2 regions of the Lysinibacillus sp. C5.1 genome follow, and region 2 is predicted to be linked to the other one. Evidence: predicted binding sites of a transcription regulator. Region 2 holds the regulator's gene; the other holds the start of a gene.
The links. The regulator Rex, encoded in region 2, represses fermentation and respiration genes when NADH is low (regulators of the CRP and FNR family bind a similar motif). The targets are predictions, from matches to a motif close to TTGTGAAATATTTCACAA.

Region 1: the regulator Rex is predicted to act here: its motif matches at 1,975-1,992, upstream of qoxA (cytochrome aa3 quinol oxidase subunit II).

The regions. Positions count from the first base shown of each region.
Region 1 is NZ_CP066226.1:3,272,338-3,280,281, forward strand. Features, by position in the region: gene I5435_RS15970 (hypothetical protein) at 1-148, shown strand, start outside; gene I5435_RS15975 (DUF2785 domain-containing protein) at 565-1,407, shown strand; gene qoxA (cytochrome aa3 quinol oxidase subunit II) at 2,176-3,114, shown strand; gene qoxB (cytochrome aa3 quinol oxidase subunit I) at 3,142-5,085, shown strand; gene qoxC (cytochrome aa3 quinol oxidase subunit III) at 5,087-5,686, shown strand; gene qoxD (cytochrome aa3 quinol oxidase subunit IV) at 5,686-5,967, shown strand; gene I5435_RS16000 (universal stress protein) at 6,112-6,534, opposite strand; gene I5435_RS16005 (NUDIX hydrolase) at 6,778-7,191, shown strand; gene I5435_RS16010 (YugN family protein) at 7,328-7,741, opposite strand.
Region 2 is NZ_CP066226.1:4,195,490-4,203,433, reverse strand. Features, by position in the region: gene I5435_RS20620 (ABC transporter ATP-binding protein) at 1-1,885, opposite strand, end outside; gene I5435_RS20615 (redox-sensing transcriptional repressor Rex) at 2,181-2,816, shown strand; gene I5435_RS20610 (twin-arginine translocase TatA/TatE family subunit) at 2,933-3,148, shown strand; gene tatC (twin-arginine translocase subunit TatC) at 3,169-3,990, shown strand; gene I5435_RS20600 (CPBP family intramembrane glutamic endopeptidase) at 4,029-4,793, opposite strand; gene groES (co-chaperone GroES) at 4,967-5,251, shown strand; gene groL (chaperonin GroEL) at 5,308-6,942, shown strand; gene I5435_RS20585 (response regulator transcription factor) at 7,212-7,898, shown strand; gene I5435_RS20580 (HAMP domain-containing sensor histidine kinase) at 7,885-7,944, shown strand, end outside.

The sequences.
Region 1 (7,944 bases), 920 kb from region 2:
TATTTTACAGCATCCTCATCCCACTCTCTATTATAGTGAGTGGCTTTTAGAGGCCATCAAAAATGCTAGTATCCTTATGGAATTAAAAACAAATCAAAATACAATGATTGAATGGCCACTCGGCATCAAATCGGCTGTTATTTTATAGGAAGCAAAACTAATTCCGTTTATGTATATCGAGTATAAAGTGATAATAGGGTTGTTTGACTTCTGCCTACAATAGCGTTTCCCCTCTCCCATAAAGTGAAACATACGAAGAACCTTAAACTACGCTCTCACATAGGGAGAAACTTGCAATGAAAATAACATCATAAACGTTAGGACGAGCTAAACTCCTGTCTTATACATTAAAACTACATTTAACCGAGCCTTGGGCATACTACAAGTATGTCTTTTTGTCGTGCATCAACGATGGTTGTCCAGCCTTTGCGCTATTATCATATCAGCTTTCTATAGATTGCGGTATTCCTATTGTGAAAGTAACCATTAAATAATTCGCTACAGACAAATTTCTTGAGTAAAAATGTATAATGAACGAGAGATTTATTTTTGGAGGCATTCATCATGGAGATTAAAGAAGCATTACAAACATTTTCATCTATGACCCTATCAGCACGACAAGCATTTTTTAACAAGGAGGGCGAATGGCTACTAAAGGAAATGTTAGCGCATATCGGTTCAACAGACGCAGAACTTCGCGATCACCTTATCTATAGAATATTTATCGACTTATTGAGTGATAATTTACTAAGCGCTCAGCAACTACAATATTTATTTGACACGGCAACCGGTGAAGATTTCTTATACGCTAACATTGGAGAACAAATGACGGATAGTGTTTTCACCCGCTCTTTTTCAGCTTTACTAGTAGCGAGCATTTTGGCAAAAGATGGTGAACTCCTTATTTTAGATGACGCAAGCTTACAATCTTTCTTTAAAAAAATAGGGCGTTATTTGTTACTTGAAAATGATACAAGAGGTTATATAGAAGGTAAAGGCTGGGCACACAGTGTTGCACACGGAGCAGATTTAGCGGCAATAACAATTAAACATCCGAAATTTGATTTGCAACACGCTCCTTCTATTTTACATGCATTCAAACTAGTAACTTGGAAAGATGTTGTTTTTATCAACGACGAGGAAGAACGCTTAGTCAATATAATTGAAGCATTATTAGCAAGGAATTATTCTGAGGAAGCACTATCCGAATGGGTAGAGCAAGTTTTTGATAAATTCGAAATGCATTTAGTAACACAAGGCTATAATCAACGCTTTTTTAGTGGGCGTACTTGTACATTGAACGCAATGAAGACTTTGTATTTCGCGTTAAAAATGAATAACCTAGCACCAAAACTTCAAAACACACTGTATTTGCAAATTGCAAAGTGGTTGAAGCTCGGTTCCTAAATGAAGGACAGAACATCCAACGCATTTGGATGTTCTTTTTTTCGAATACTAATATTAATATACTAATATTTGTTAATTTTTCAAATCGTTTAATTATGTTAACATAATTTCAACAATGTTCCAATATACCCCTTTATAATCATCCCTTACATAGAAAATTTATCCTTACAGGTACCTAAAACCGACTTTTCTTATACTCCTTTTTTAGATAAAACGCAACTAAAATGTATCAAAAACACAGTCGCATCATGGACTTTATTACAAAACATCGTCTAAAATGTGAAATGATAATTTTCACAAAAAATTTGTTTACTTAGTTAAATACGACAAACGCAGTATTTTCAACGTTTATACAGTGTTAATTTAACAAAACCTTAAAATACCAATAGTAAAATAGCTTTTTTTGTTCAAAAAATGTTCATAATCACCCCCTATTCATTATCAGTTCTATAATTAAATATTTTTTTTTCTGGTGCTGCGGGCGTATAATCCTATATGCAAACAAAGACATGATGCGACCATCTACATTGAAGAATTGTCCATTTTATGGTGCATACATCATCATGTTTGTGAACGCTTGCAAAAGACCAATCATTTACTAGACTTAATGCTTCATATTGAACCATGCCATTGTCATTGTTAATGCAAACGTATTTGATTGGTACATCAGATAAAAGAGGTGACCTCAATACCCACTATTTATAAATGTGAATCAATACTACTACACATGAAATTTATGAATAGCCGTTTTATAGAAAGGAGTCAAACATGAATAAAAAATTTAGCTTAATGTTATTAGCATTTGGCGCTATCGCAATCCTTTCTGGTTGTGAACCATTAACTGTTTTCAATCCAAAAGGACCAAATGCTCAAACATTATCAAACACAATTATTTTATCCATTATTACAATGGCAGTTATTTTACTAGTCGTGTATGTGCTTTTTGCATTTATGCTAACAAAATACCGTGCATCAAAAGCTTCTGCCGATTATGAGCCACCTCATGAAGAAGGTAGTCATGTACTAGAAATTACATGGACAGTTATTCCTATTATTATCGTAGCATTCCTAGCAATTGTTACTGTAAAAACTACTAGTACGGTAGAAACAACACCAGAAGGTTATGACAATAAAGAACCACTAGTTATCTATGCAGCATCTTCAAACTGGAAATGGCACTTCAGCTATCCAGAGCAAGGTATTGAAACTGTGAACTATGTAAACATTCCAACAGATCGTCCTATTGAATTCAAACTGTATTCATTCGGACCAATTACAAGTTTCTGGATTCCACAGTTAGCGGGTCAAAAATATGCGATGAGTGACATGTTAACAACTATTCACCTTGCAGCTGATGAAGTTGGCTCATTCATGGGACGTAACTCAAACTTTAATGGTCGTGGATTTGCGGAAATGGAATTTGAAGCACAATCTATGACACAAGCAGACTTCGATCAATGGGTTAAAGACGTAAAAGCGAACGAAAAACCATTAACTGAAGAAAAATTCAAAGAATTATTAGCAGCTGAACATGTAGGTCGTTCAAGCTACTCTTCTACTCACTTAGATTTCAGCCCTGCACCAATGGCACATGGTGATATGGATATGGGAGGTATGGACCATGGTGACATGGACATGTCTGACGAAGATATGAACCATGAAAATATGGACCATTCCAAAAAAGATGCCGAAACACATTCACACTAATTTCCAAATTTGAAAGGAGCGCATCCTATGAGTATGGAAGAATTATTCCATCCACTGCAAGAACCGATGATTTTAGGCGCAGCTATTAGTATCGTAGTTGGTGCAGTAGTTGTCGTAGCAGGCCTTACGTATTTTAAAAAATGGGGCTACTTCTATAAAAACTGGCTATCAACAGTCGATCATAAAAAAATCGGTATTATGTATATCGCCGTTGCACTTTTAATGCTATTCCGCGGTGGTATCGACGCACTTTTAATGCGTGCACAAACAGCAGTCCCTGATAACGGACTACTTGATGCACAACACTATAATGAGATTTTCACTACGCACGGTTTAATCATGATTTTATTCATGGCGATGCCATTTGTTATCGGTTTAATGAACATCGTTATTCCATTACAAATCGGTGCACGTGACGTTGCGTTCCCACGTCTAAACGCTGTCAGCTTCTGGGCATTCGCAGCAGGTTGTGGTTTACTGAACCTATCATTCATTATTGGTGGTTCACCAGATTCAGGTTGGACAGCTTATTTCCCATTAGCGGGTACAGAATTTAGTCCAACTGTTGGGAACAACTATTATTCTTTAGCACTACAATTATCAGGTATTGGTACGTTATTGACTGGTGTTAACTTCATCACGACTATCTTTAAAATGCGTGCTCCTGGTATGACTTTAATGAAAATGCCAATGTTTACTTGGTCAATTTTAATTACAAACGTTATTATCGTATTTGCATTCCCAGTATTAACTGTAGCACTTGCATTAATGATGTTAGACCGTCAATTCGGTACAAAATTCTTTGCGATGACAGATGGCGGTATGGACATGCTTTGGGCCAACCTATTCTGGGTTTGGGGACATCCTGAAGTTTACATCGTTATTCTTCCTGCCTTCGGTATTTTCTCTGAAGTCATTGCAACATTTGCTCGTAAAAACTTATACGGTTACAAATCAATGGTAATGAGTATGGTTGTTATTTCATTACTATCATTCTTAGTATGGGCCCACCACTTCTATACAATGGGTCACGGCGTTATGGTAAACAGTGTATTCTCTATTACAACAATGGCGATTGCTGTTCCAACCGGGGTTAAGATGTTCAACTGGTTGCTCACAATGAGGCACGGTAAGATTCAATTTACTACCCCAATGCTTTATGCACTTGGCTTTATCCCGATTTTCACAATCGGTGGGGTTACAGGTGTAATGCTCGCAATGGCAAGTGCCGACTATCAATATCATAATACGATGTTCTTAGTTGCCCACTTCCACTATGTATTAATTCCAGGTACAGTATTTGGTGTACTTGCAGGTTACCACTTCTGGTGGCCAAAAATGTTCGGTTTCCGTTTAAATGAGAAATTAGGGAAAGCTGGTTTCTGGTTTATCGCTATCAGCTTCAACGTAGCGTTCTTCCCTCTATTCATTTTAGGTTTAGATGGTTACGCTCGTCGTATGTACACTTACTCTGAATCTACTGGTTACGGTCCACTTAACTTGCTATCGTTCATCGGTGCACTTGGACTTGCAGTCGGCTTTGCGTTAATTTGCTATAACATTTACTACAGCTGGAAACATATGCCACGTAACGAAAAAGCAGATGTGTGGGATGGTCGTTCATTAGAATGGGCTACTCATTCTCCAGTTCCTGAATACAACTTTGCAGTAGTACCAACAATTACACGTTTAGATGAGTTCTGGTTTGCGAAAAAAGAAGGTCGCGATATTACTGCAGGTAAAATTGAGAAAATCCACATGCCTAACAACACAGGTACACCTTTCTGGACAAGTGGTTTCTTATTCCTAGCAGCATTCTTCGCAGTATTTAGTCTTTGGATTCCAGCCATCATCAGCATGCTTGTTGTATTTGGCTTCATGGCTCATCGTTCATTTGAAGATGATCATGGTCGTTACATTTCAGTTGAAGAAATTATGGAAACTGAAAAAAGTTTGAGAGGTGATAAATAATATGAAAATCGATTCTTCACTTCCATTAGAATATAGTACAGAAGAAAACCGCTTAAAGATTTTTGGATTCTGGGTTTTCCTTGGCGCCGAAATCATGTTATTCGCTACACTCTTTGCTGTTTACTTTGTGCTTCACAATCGTACAGGCAGTGGCCCGAATGGTGCTGAGATTTTCGAGTTAACACCAGTATTACTAGAAACATTCCTACTTCTAGCAAGTAGTTTTACAATCGGTCTTGGCGTTCATGCTATGCGCCTTGGCAACAAAAAAGCAATGATGACATTCTTCATCATTACACTTATCTTAGGTCTTGGCTTCTTAGTTATTGAGATTGACGAGTTCGTCACTTATGTTCATGAAGGTGCAACAATTACAACAAGTGCATTTTTATCTTCATTAATGACTTTACTTGGTACGCACGGTGCCCACGTAACATTTGGTCTCTTCTGGGGCGTTGCAATTTTAATCCAAGTAGCAAAACGTGGCTTAAACCCACAAACGGCTAACAAAGCGTTTATCTTCTCACTGTACTGGCACTTCCTAGACGTAGTTTGGATTTTCATCTTCAGCTTCGTCTACTTGAAAGGACTGATTAGCTGATGAAGGAACTATTCCCAAAACAACATGTGATGGGCTTCGGCTTCTCACTATTATTAACAATTATCGCTTTAGCAGTTGTGAAATTTGATATGTCTTACAATATGGCATTTGCAATCCTAGTAGTGACTGCACTTGCGCAAGCAACTGTTCAATTAGTATTATTCATGCACATCGGTGAATCTGAGGATAAGAAAACGTTATATACAACAATTCTATATTCAGTATTCGTAGCTGTTGTGACAATCCTTGGTACATTATTTGCAATGATCTGGGGTTACTAATAAAAATGGCCGAGAAAATGATCCTCATTTTCTCGGCTTTTAAAGTACAACAAAAAAGCCAGTCTCGAAAATATCGAAACTGGCTTTAGTTTGTTTAAAAATAGTGAACTTGCTCTAGGCTGTTATACGTTCATTAAGTTCGTATTAGCGAACGATTAGCACATCACATGTAGCTAAACGGACAATACGCTCCGCTACTGAACCGATGACCATTTTTTCTAACTGATTTAAGCCTGTTGCACCACATACAATTAAGTCTACAGTAGGCAGTTGCGTAAGAATGCTTTTTGGTGAACCCGTTTCTACAACAGCCAATACCTCTGTTACGCCGGCTGTTTGAGCCTCTAATCTTAACTTTTCGATTTTAGTAAGATGTTCCGCTTTCAATTTCTCTGCATACTTTAAGTCATATGCAGTGATAGCACCAAACGACTTCGTATCAATCACATTCACTAGTTGTAATGTTGCGCCATATTCTTTTGCCAATTTTACCGCACGCTCACACGCTTTCAACGACTGTTCAGAAAAATCTATTGCTACAGCGATTCTTTTATAATTCGTAGCCATCATTAATCCCCCTCATCTTTTCTTACACATTCAGAGTTTTCTCAATCATTATATCATAAAGAAAATGGATTCCCCCTTCTATCTGTAGCATAACTAGTAAAATAAAGATATTGACCGTCTACTACTATATCTCGATTCAGCCAAGACTCGAAATAACCCATTCACAATATGCCCTTTCCAAATATGTTCCAATACGCTATTATGTATGTATTTAACTATACGAAGATAGACAAGGAGAGGCTAATGGAAGAAGTTAAAGTCGTCTATGCATTAATTAAAAATGTCGATTATCATATATTAATGGTTCATAATCATGAAGGGCATTGGTCGCTTCCTGGTGGAAAAGTGGAAACAGATGAAACGCTGATAGAAGCTACAATCCGTGAAGTCCATGAAGAAACAGGTTATCTAGTAGAAGTAGGTAAATTACTCGCGGTAAATGAATCAAAATTAACAAGCAGGAATCATCACGCTTTATTTTTCACTTTTGAAGCGCAAATTATAAGTGGGGTTGAAGAAATAGCATTGCCCAATGAAATAACCAACATCGAATGGGTACCTATTGAAATTGCTAACAGTAGAATGCCTTATTATAGAGAAGGAATTGACAAACTTTATGAAAATCACGCGCTCTACTACGACCAAGGTACAATCTAACAAGCTGGCATTTAACGATACATGACCACTATAAATTAAAAAACTATTTTAAGAAGATTTGTCACTAAGTTCATAGGCATAATAAAAGCCACTACTTTTTAAAAGTGTGACTAGCGTAAAACAATTGGTGTAAAGACTAGTGAAAATAAGGGAGAACTTTATCAGTCACTACCTTTTCGCCAACTTCTATCCATTTACTTTTATCATGTATATAGCCATCCTTATCAAGCGGTGTTTGGAATTGGCTCGCTCCCGTTGCATCTAGCAAAGAGCCCTCATCATAATCCAATCCGACATTCGTTACATGTTTAATAACGAATGGGTTTTGAAAGCGAATTTGTGCATCATAAAAATCTAGTTCACCTTGCGTTACAATAAAAGGCACTCGCAAATAGATGGTTTCTCCACCCTCACTCGATAAAATCGTATCAAAACTTCCTTTGTGATACTCCCAATTGCCTCCAATTGTAAAACCATGTCTTTCTATATGATCACGTAAGTAACCAAAGCTTATTTCTTTTCCGACGATATTAGATTCAATTTGTAACAATTAGATACCCTCCTTTGCTGTTGATTGCAGTCTATCCTAAAGACACGAAATACAAACAAGTTTATTCATAGTGTTTTTTATTTCTTTATTCTAAACTCGATTTATTTAAGCAAAGTTAAGTTCTCTGTTTGCATAAAACCATTTCCAGAAGTACAGATACGTTTTAAGCGCTTCTCTACGCTCCCTATTACCTTTTCTCTTCA
Region 2 (7,944 bases):
CGTGCTGTTCTTTAACAGTAGCTAACTCATTTTGTAGTTGTGTAATTTTCTCATGGTCTGTGAAAATTTCAGAATCGCAAAGTGCTTCTTCTAAACGAGCAATTTCTACTGAAGCTTTTTGCATGTTGACTTCTAGCTCTTCAATAGTTCTTCTAATTTGGCGTTCACGCTTTTTTGCCTCTTTATCAATTGTTGAAGTAGAGGTCTTTTCAGATGCTGTTGATTGTAGTTGTGACTGAGAAGCTGCTTTCATTTGAGCAATTTCGTAAAGCTCCTGTTTTTTCTCAAGATAATAATCATAATCACCTAAATACTCAAAAGAACCTTCTCCAGATAGCTCAACAACTTTGGTAGCAATTCGGTTAATGAAATAACGGTCATGTGATACGAAAAGGAGCGTTCCAGGATAATCAATTAGGGCATTTTCTAGCACCTCTTTACTATCCAAATCTAAATGGTTGGTAGGCTCATCGAGAATTAAGAAATTCGCTTTTTGCATCATTAACTTTGCCAATGCCAGTCGAGCTTTCTCACCACCAGATAAAGAGTTTACCGTTTTATCCACATCTTCGCCGCTGAATAAAAAGCGACCAAGTACAGTGCGAATATCTTTTTCATTCATTAATGGCCATTCATCCCATAGTTCCTTTAAAACGCTCTTGTTGCTAGATAGTTTCGCCTGTTCTTGATCGTAATAGCCAATTTGCACATTAGTACCATAGCGGATTTCCCCTGCAAGTGGGGACAAATCTTTTACTATGGTTTTTAATAATGTGGATTTGCCCACCCCGTTTGGTCCGACTAATGCGATGCGGTCTTCACGAAAAGTTCGTAGTGTTATGCCACTAGAAATTTGCTTGTCACCGTAGCCAACAGCTAAGGCATCAATAGAAAGTACATCATTTCCACTTTGCCGTTCAATTGTAAAACCGAAGCTAGCGGACTTTTCATCTCCTTCAGGGGAGTCCATCCATTCTGTGCGTTCAAGCATTTTGCGTCGGCTTTGTGCCATTTTGGTCGTCGAGGCACGGGCAATATTTTTTTGAATAAAATCCTCTAGCTTGGCTTTCTCATCTTGTTGGCGTTCAAACATTTTCATATCGCGCTCATAGTTTTTTGCTTTCTCATCTAAATAGGCACTATAGTTGCCTGTATATTTTGTGACGCGATGGCGAGATACTTCATAGACGATAGAAACAACTTGATCTAAGAAATAACGGTCATGGGAAACAATTAAAATAGCGCCTTCATAGCCTTTTAAATAATTCTCTAACCAAGATAGCGTTTCAATATCTAAATGGTTGGTAGGCTCATCGAGAACTAATAAATCGGGCTTGCTTAGTAGCAGCTTAGCAAGAGCTAGACGAGTTCGCTGGCCCCCTGACAAGGAGCTAATTGGTTTTTCATAATCCTCTGGGTAAAATTGCATTCCATGAAGAACAGAGCGTGTATCAGACTCGTACTGATAGCCACCTGCATCTTTAAAATCATGTTGTAATTGGTCATATTCGGACATTATCTTTGTATACATGTCAGAGTTATCATAAACGGCTGGATTAGCCATTTGTTGTTCAAGGGAACGTAATGCTTTTTCTTGTGAAAGAAGCGGTTCGAAAATTGTCATCATTTCGTCCCAAATTGACAACGTAGAATTTAGTCCAGCATGTTGTTCCAAATAGCCGACTTGTACACCTTTTGGAATGATAATATCGCCAGCATCATATGACAATTGACCAGCAATGATTTTTAGTAAAGTGGATTTACCAGCACCGTTACGTCCTACTAATGCGACACGATCACGATGTTGAACTTCTAGTTTTACGCCACTTAAAATTTCATCGGCAATAAAGGATTTATATAGTTGATTGACTTGTAATACAATCATTCTTGACACCTCAATTCATTCTTAGTGTAAATGATGAGGGATTTGCTTGCAATGTCAGTGCTTTACTTATTCCAAGCTGTCATGTAAGATTGAAACGATTTCTCTTTAGTTAGTGGCGTAAAAAACGCCGTTAACTAAAGGGAAATCCACCAGTGGATGTCACAGATTACCGCATAAGCTTGGAAAATATCTGGACGCAATTACACAGTGATGTAATTGATTTGTATAAGCATGTTTCAAAAGAATATTCAAATGCACTTCTGTGGATTTGATGTGTTTATAAGGAGGAAAAAGTTTGAAACAAGAAGTGAAAATTCCACAAGCCACAACTAAAAGACTTCCTCTTTACTATCGATTTATCCAAAACTTTGCGCAAGAAGGAATGGAACGTATTTCATCGAAGGAATTGAGCGAAGCGATGAAAATCGACTCTGCAACGATTCGTCGTGATTTCTCTTATTTTGGTGCGCTTGGGAAAAAGGGATATGGCTACGATGTACAACATCTATTGACATTTTTTAGTCAAACACTAGATCAGCATGAAACAACAAAAGTAGCATTAATCGGTGTGGGGAACTTAGGTAATGCCTTTTTAAAGTATAATTTCCAGAAAAATCATAATACGCACATTGTGGTGGCATTTGATTCGAAGGCGCCTAAGGAAGGGAAAATGATCAGCAATATTCCTGTGTATCATCCCGATTTACTAGAAGAAAAGTATGCTGAATACGGGGCAGACCTAGCTATTTTAACAGTATCTTCACGCTCTGCTCAGAAGATGGCGGATCGCTTAGCTGCAATGGACGCAAAAGGTATTTTAAACTTTACACCAGAGCGAATTACTGTACCCGATTCTATGAAATTATTAACAATAGATTTATCAGTTGAATTGCAAGCGCTTATTTATTTAATAAGAAATAGCGATAAATAAGTGCATTCACAATTTTGTAAACAGTTACAATTGATGGCGTTCAAACTATCTAAATAAATTCGCCAAACCTAAAAATTTAAGTTAAAATGATATATATATAAGAGGAGGTGGCTGTAATGGTTGTGCACTTAAGTGCTATTACACCAGTTGGCCTAGTTATTATCGGTGTGGTTGCAATTTTAATTTTCGGACCAAAGAAATTACCAGAGCTAGGTAAAGCTATGGGTTCTACACTTCGCGAATTTAAAAATGCAACAAAAGGTCTAGCTGATGACGATGATGATGCAAAAAAGAAAGTAATTGAACATAAAGAAAATGATAACGTTAAGTAAGTTAAGGATGTCAATTTAATATGAATCCAAGAGAATTAACTGTTACAGAGCATTTAGTAGAACTAAGGAAACGGCTCTTTATTTGTGCTGTTTTCTTTGTTATTGCACTTATTGTTGGCTTTTATCTAGCTGAACCAATTATTAAATATATTCAATATAGTAAAGAAGCAGAGCAACTAACTTTAAACGCGTTTAATGTGACCGATCCTCTTGTTATTTACCTACAAGTGACGGTTTTTGTAGCGTTCGTTTTAAGTTCACCATTGCTTCTTCATCAAATTTGGTTGTTTATCACACCAGGTTTACATGAGACAGAACGTAAGGCTACTTTAAAATATATTCCTTATTCGTTTATTCTATTTATAGCAGGTGCATCATTTTCTTATTTTGTGTTGTTCCCATATGTTATGCATTTTATGATGGGCTTATCTGCGGATTTAGAAATCAAACAAACAATAGGAATTAACGCATATTTTTCATTTTTGTTTCGCCTAGTTATGCCTTTCGGAATCGTTTTTCAGTTACCTGTTGTAACGTTATTTTTAGCACGTTTAGGTATATTAAATCCTGAATTAATGGTGAAGTTCAGAAAATATGCATATTTCGTGTTAGTTGTGATAGCGGTATTCCTTGCACCACCCGACTTTATTTCAAATGTTATTGTAGCAATTCCGCTATTTGTAATTTATGAGATTAGTATTATTATAGCGCGCAGGGGCTATCGTAAATTTTTACAAGCTGAAGCAATGCAGTTAGAGGAAGAACGGATAGCAGCAGAACGTGAGCAAGTGGAGCGTTTGTTGGCTGAGCAAAAACGACAAATAGAAGAAATGAATGACTAATTTAAAAAGCTGGATGTGATGATCACATCCAGCTTTTTTTATTGCATTTTTTGCAGTTCTTGTAAAAACTTTTGCAACGGTTCAGCGTTTAATTGGATAAGCGTTACAAAGCCATTTAGCATAATGTGCGCGATAATTGATGTCCATATCCGTTTTGTTTTGTGGTATAGGAAAGCAAAGATTAAACCACAAATGGTATACAACAGGATGTGTGAAAAATCAAAATGAATCAGTGCGAAGAAAATAGCACTAACAATGGCCGCCACCCAGAAATTCGTCGTTTGAACAAGTGAGCCGAAAATAACGCGACGGAAGACAAATTCCTCTAAAATGGGACCAAAGACAACAATCGCTAAAATGGCAATGGGTGCACCTTTAGCTATCGCTACGATATCAGCAGTGTTTTGTGAGCCACCCTCGATTCCAAAAACAGCCATTTCAATAGCCGCTCCAATCATTTGACCGAAGAATACAAGGAAGAAACCTAAAACGCCCCACATAATTGTAAGCGGGATAGACTCTTTTTTACCTTGATAGACATCCCAAAACGTTTTATCGCGAGTGGTTAAAATTAAACTTATAATCAATGCAATCGCAAAACTGAGTGCGATATACCAGCCTTGTGTGATAGGAGCTGCTTGTTCGTGAGATAAGCCTGTTGTATTCATCACGAATTGATGGAACGGTAAAAGCAACCATCTACCTGATACTTGCATGATAATGTAAACGATTAAAACGTAAAGAGCAGTTTTTTTATGCTGAACGCTTTTTAGAGAATTATTCACAGTCAAAATCCTTTCCATTCATAAGCTTCCTTTCTATTGTAGAGGAATATGGAAAGAAAACAAAATTTTTCGAAGTTCTCGCTTGCAAAAAAAGAATTGATTGATTATCATAATAAATGTATTAGCACTCGTTGATATAGAGTGCTAATAAACTTTCAACTAATATTTAAATTAATAGGAGGTTGTTTTACTTGTTAAGACCACTAGGAGATCGTATTGTCATCGAACTAATCGAGGTAGAAGAAAAATCTGCATTTGGGATTGTACTACCAGACTCTGCAAAAGAAAAACCGCAAGAAGGTAAAGTAGTAGCAGTTGGGACAGGTCGTGTTTTAGAAAACGGACAACGTGTAGAGCTTGACGTTAAAGTTGACGACCACATTATTTTCTCTAAATACGCAGGTACAGAAGTTAAATATGAAGGCAATGAATACTTAATCTTACGCGAAAGCGATATTCTTGCAATTATTGGATAATTATTATTATATGAATCAAGCTTAACGAATATTCCATTTCAGGAGGGTAAATTCAAATGGCAAAAGACATTAAATTCTCAGAAGAAGCTCGTTCATTAATGCTTCAAGGTGTAGATAAATTAGCAAACGCAGTGAAAGTGACATTAGGTCCTAAAGGTCGTAATGTCGTGTTAGAAAAAAAATTCGGCTCACCATTAATTACAAATGATGGTGTAACAATTGCAAAAGAAATTGAACTTGAAAATCCATACGAAAACATGGGTGCAAAATTAGTAGCAGAAGTTGCTTCTAAAACAAATGAAATTGCTGGTGATGGTACAACGACTGCAACAGTTCTTGCTCAAGCCATTATCCGTGAAGGTTTGAAAAACGTAACAGCTGGTGCAAACCCTGTTGGCATCCGTAAAGGGATTGACAAAGCGGTAGCAGCAGCGCTGACAGAATTACACAGCATTTCTCGTCCGGTAAGCAACAAAGAAGAGATTGCACAAGTTGCGGCAATTTCAGCGGCAGACGACGAAGTAGGCCAACTAATTGCAGAAGCAATGGAACGTGTTGGTAATGATGGTGTTATTACAATCGAAGAATCTAAAGGTTTCACAACGGAGTTAGATGTAGTGGAAGGTATGCAATTCGATCGTGGTTATGCATCACACTATATGGTAACAGATACAGATAAAATGGAAGCCGTTCTTGAGAACCCATACATTTTAATTACAGATAAGAAAATTACAAATATCCAAGAAGTTTTACCACTATTAGAACAAGTGGTACAACAAGGTCGTCCACTTTTAATGATCGCAGAAGACGTTGAAGGTGAAGCTCTTGCAACGCTTGTTGTAAACAAACTACGCGGTACATTCAACGCTGTAGCAGTAAAAGCGCCAGGTTTCGGTGACCGTCGTAAAGCAATGCTAGAAGATATTGCAATCTTAACAGGTGGTCAAGTAATTACAGAAGAATTAGGTTTAGACCTTAAAACAGCTGATATTACATCACTAGGCCGTGCAGCGAAAGTTGTTGTCACAAAAGACAACACAACAATCGTAGAAGGTGTTGGCGGCGCAGATGCAATCGAAAGTCGCGTAGGCCAAATCCGTGCACAACTTGCTGAAACAACTTCAGAGTTCGATAAAGAAAAATTACAAGAGCGCTTAGCGAAATTAGCTGGTGGTGTAGCAGTGATTAAAGTTGGTGCTGCAACAGAAACAGAACTAAAAGAGCGTAAACTTCGCATTGAAGATGCACTGAACTCAACACGTGCAGCAGTTGAAGAAGGTATTGTATCAGGTGGTGGTACTGCACTTCTAAACGTCTATGCAGCAGTTGAAAAAGCAGCTGACGCATTTGATGGCGATGTAGCAACTGGTGTAAAAATCGTACTTCGTGCGTTAGAAGAGCCAGTTCGTCAAATCGCAAACAATGCAGGTCTTGAAGGTTCTATCATTGTAGACCGTTTAAAACGCGAAGAAATCGGTGTTGGTTTCAACGCAGCAACAGGCGAATGGGTAAACATGATGGAAGCAGGCGTAGTAGACCCAGCAAAAGTAACACGTTCAGCACTACAAAACGCAGCTTCTGTAGCAGCTTTATTCTTAACAACAGAAGCGGTTGTAGCAGATATTCCAGAACCAGCAGCACCAGGCATGCCTGATATGGGCGGTATGGGTGGCATGGGCGGCATGATGTAATAAGCCGTCAGCCCCTTGCTAGAAGGGTTTGTAATAGGTGAAATGCTAGGATTTTAACGAAGCCTCTCATAAGTTCATGGAACTTGTGAGAGGCTTCTTTTTTTGTATGTCCATGAAAACAGTTCTGGACAATGATCGTACATAGGAAACAATAAGAAAATCTTAAGAATTGGTGCATGAGTTTGTTAAGATTTAGTTAGTATTATATTTTTATACGAATCCAATAGGAGTGATTACAGGAACCTAAAGAGATGGAGGATTGAATGTAGTTGAACATTTTGATTTGTGATGATGATAAAGAAATTGTAAGGGCAATAAGCGTTTATTTAGAAAATGAGGGATATAAAGTATTTAAAGCGTACAATGGTGTGGAGGCAATTGATCTTATTCAAGAGCAAGTGATTCACCTAATTATTATGGATATTATGATGCCAAAAATGGATGGCATTACGGCGACCATGAAGATTCGGCAAGATAATATGATTCCATTAATTATGCTTTCTGCTAAGTCGGAGGATTATGATAAAATACTCGGATTAAATATTGGTGCAGATGATTATATGGCAAAGCCGTTTAATCCATTAGAACTGGTCGCTCGAGTAAAATCACAGTTAAGAAGGTATACGGCATTTGGCAGTCTGGAAGTAAGTAGCCATATTTTCCAAACGGGTGGTCTTATGATTGATGATGAAAAGAAAGTCATTACGGTTGATAAACAAGCTGTTCATTTGACCCCAGTACAGTATAAAATTTTAAAGCTACTTACAGCCAATACTGGAAGAGTATTTACCATTGAAGAGATTTATGAAAAGGTGTGGAATGAAAGCGCCGTTAACCCAGAAAATACGGTGGCAGTCCATATTCGGAAAATTCGAGAAAAAATTGAAATTAATCCGAAAGAGCCGAAGTATTTAAAAGTTGTGTGGGGAGTTGGGTATAAAGTTGAGAAATATTAGTCATGCACTGATTACAAAAGTGATTGTGTTTCTAATTGCTATCGCT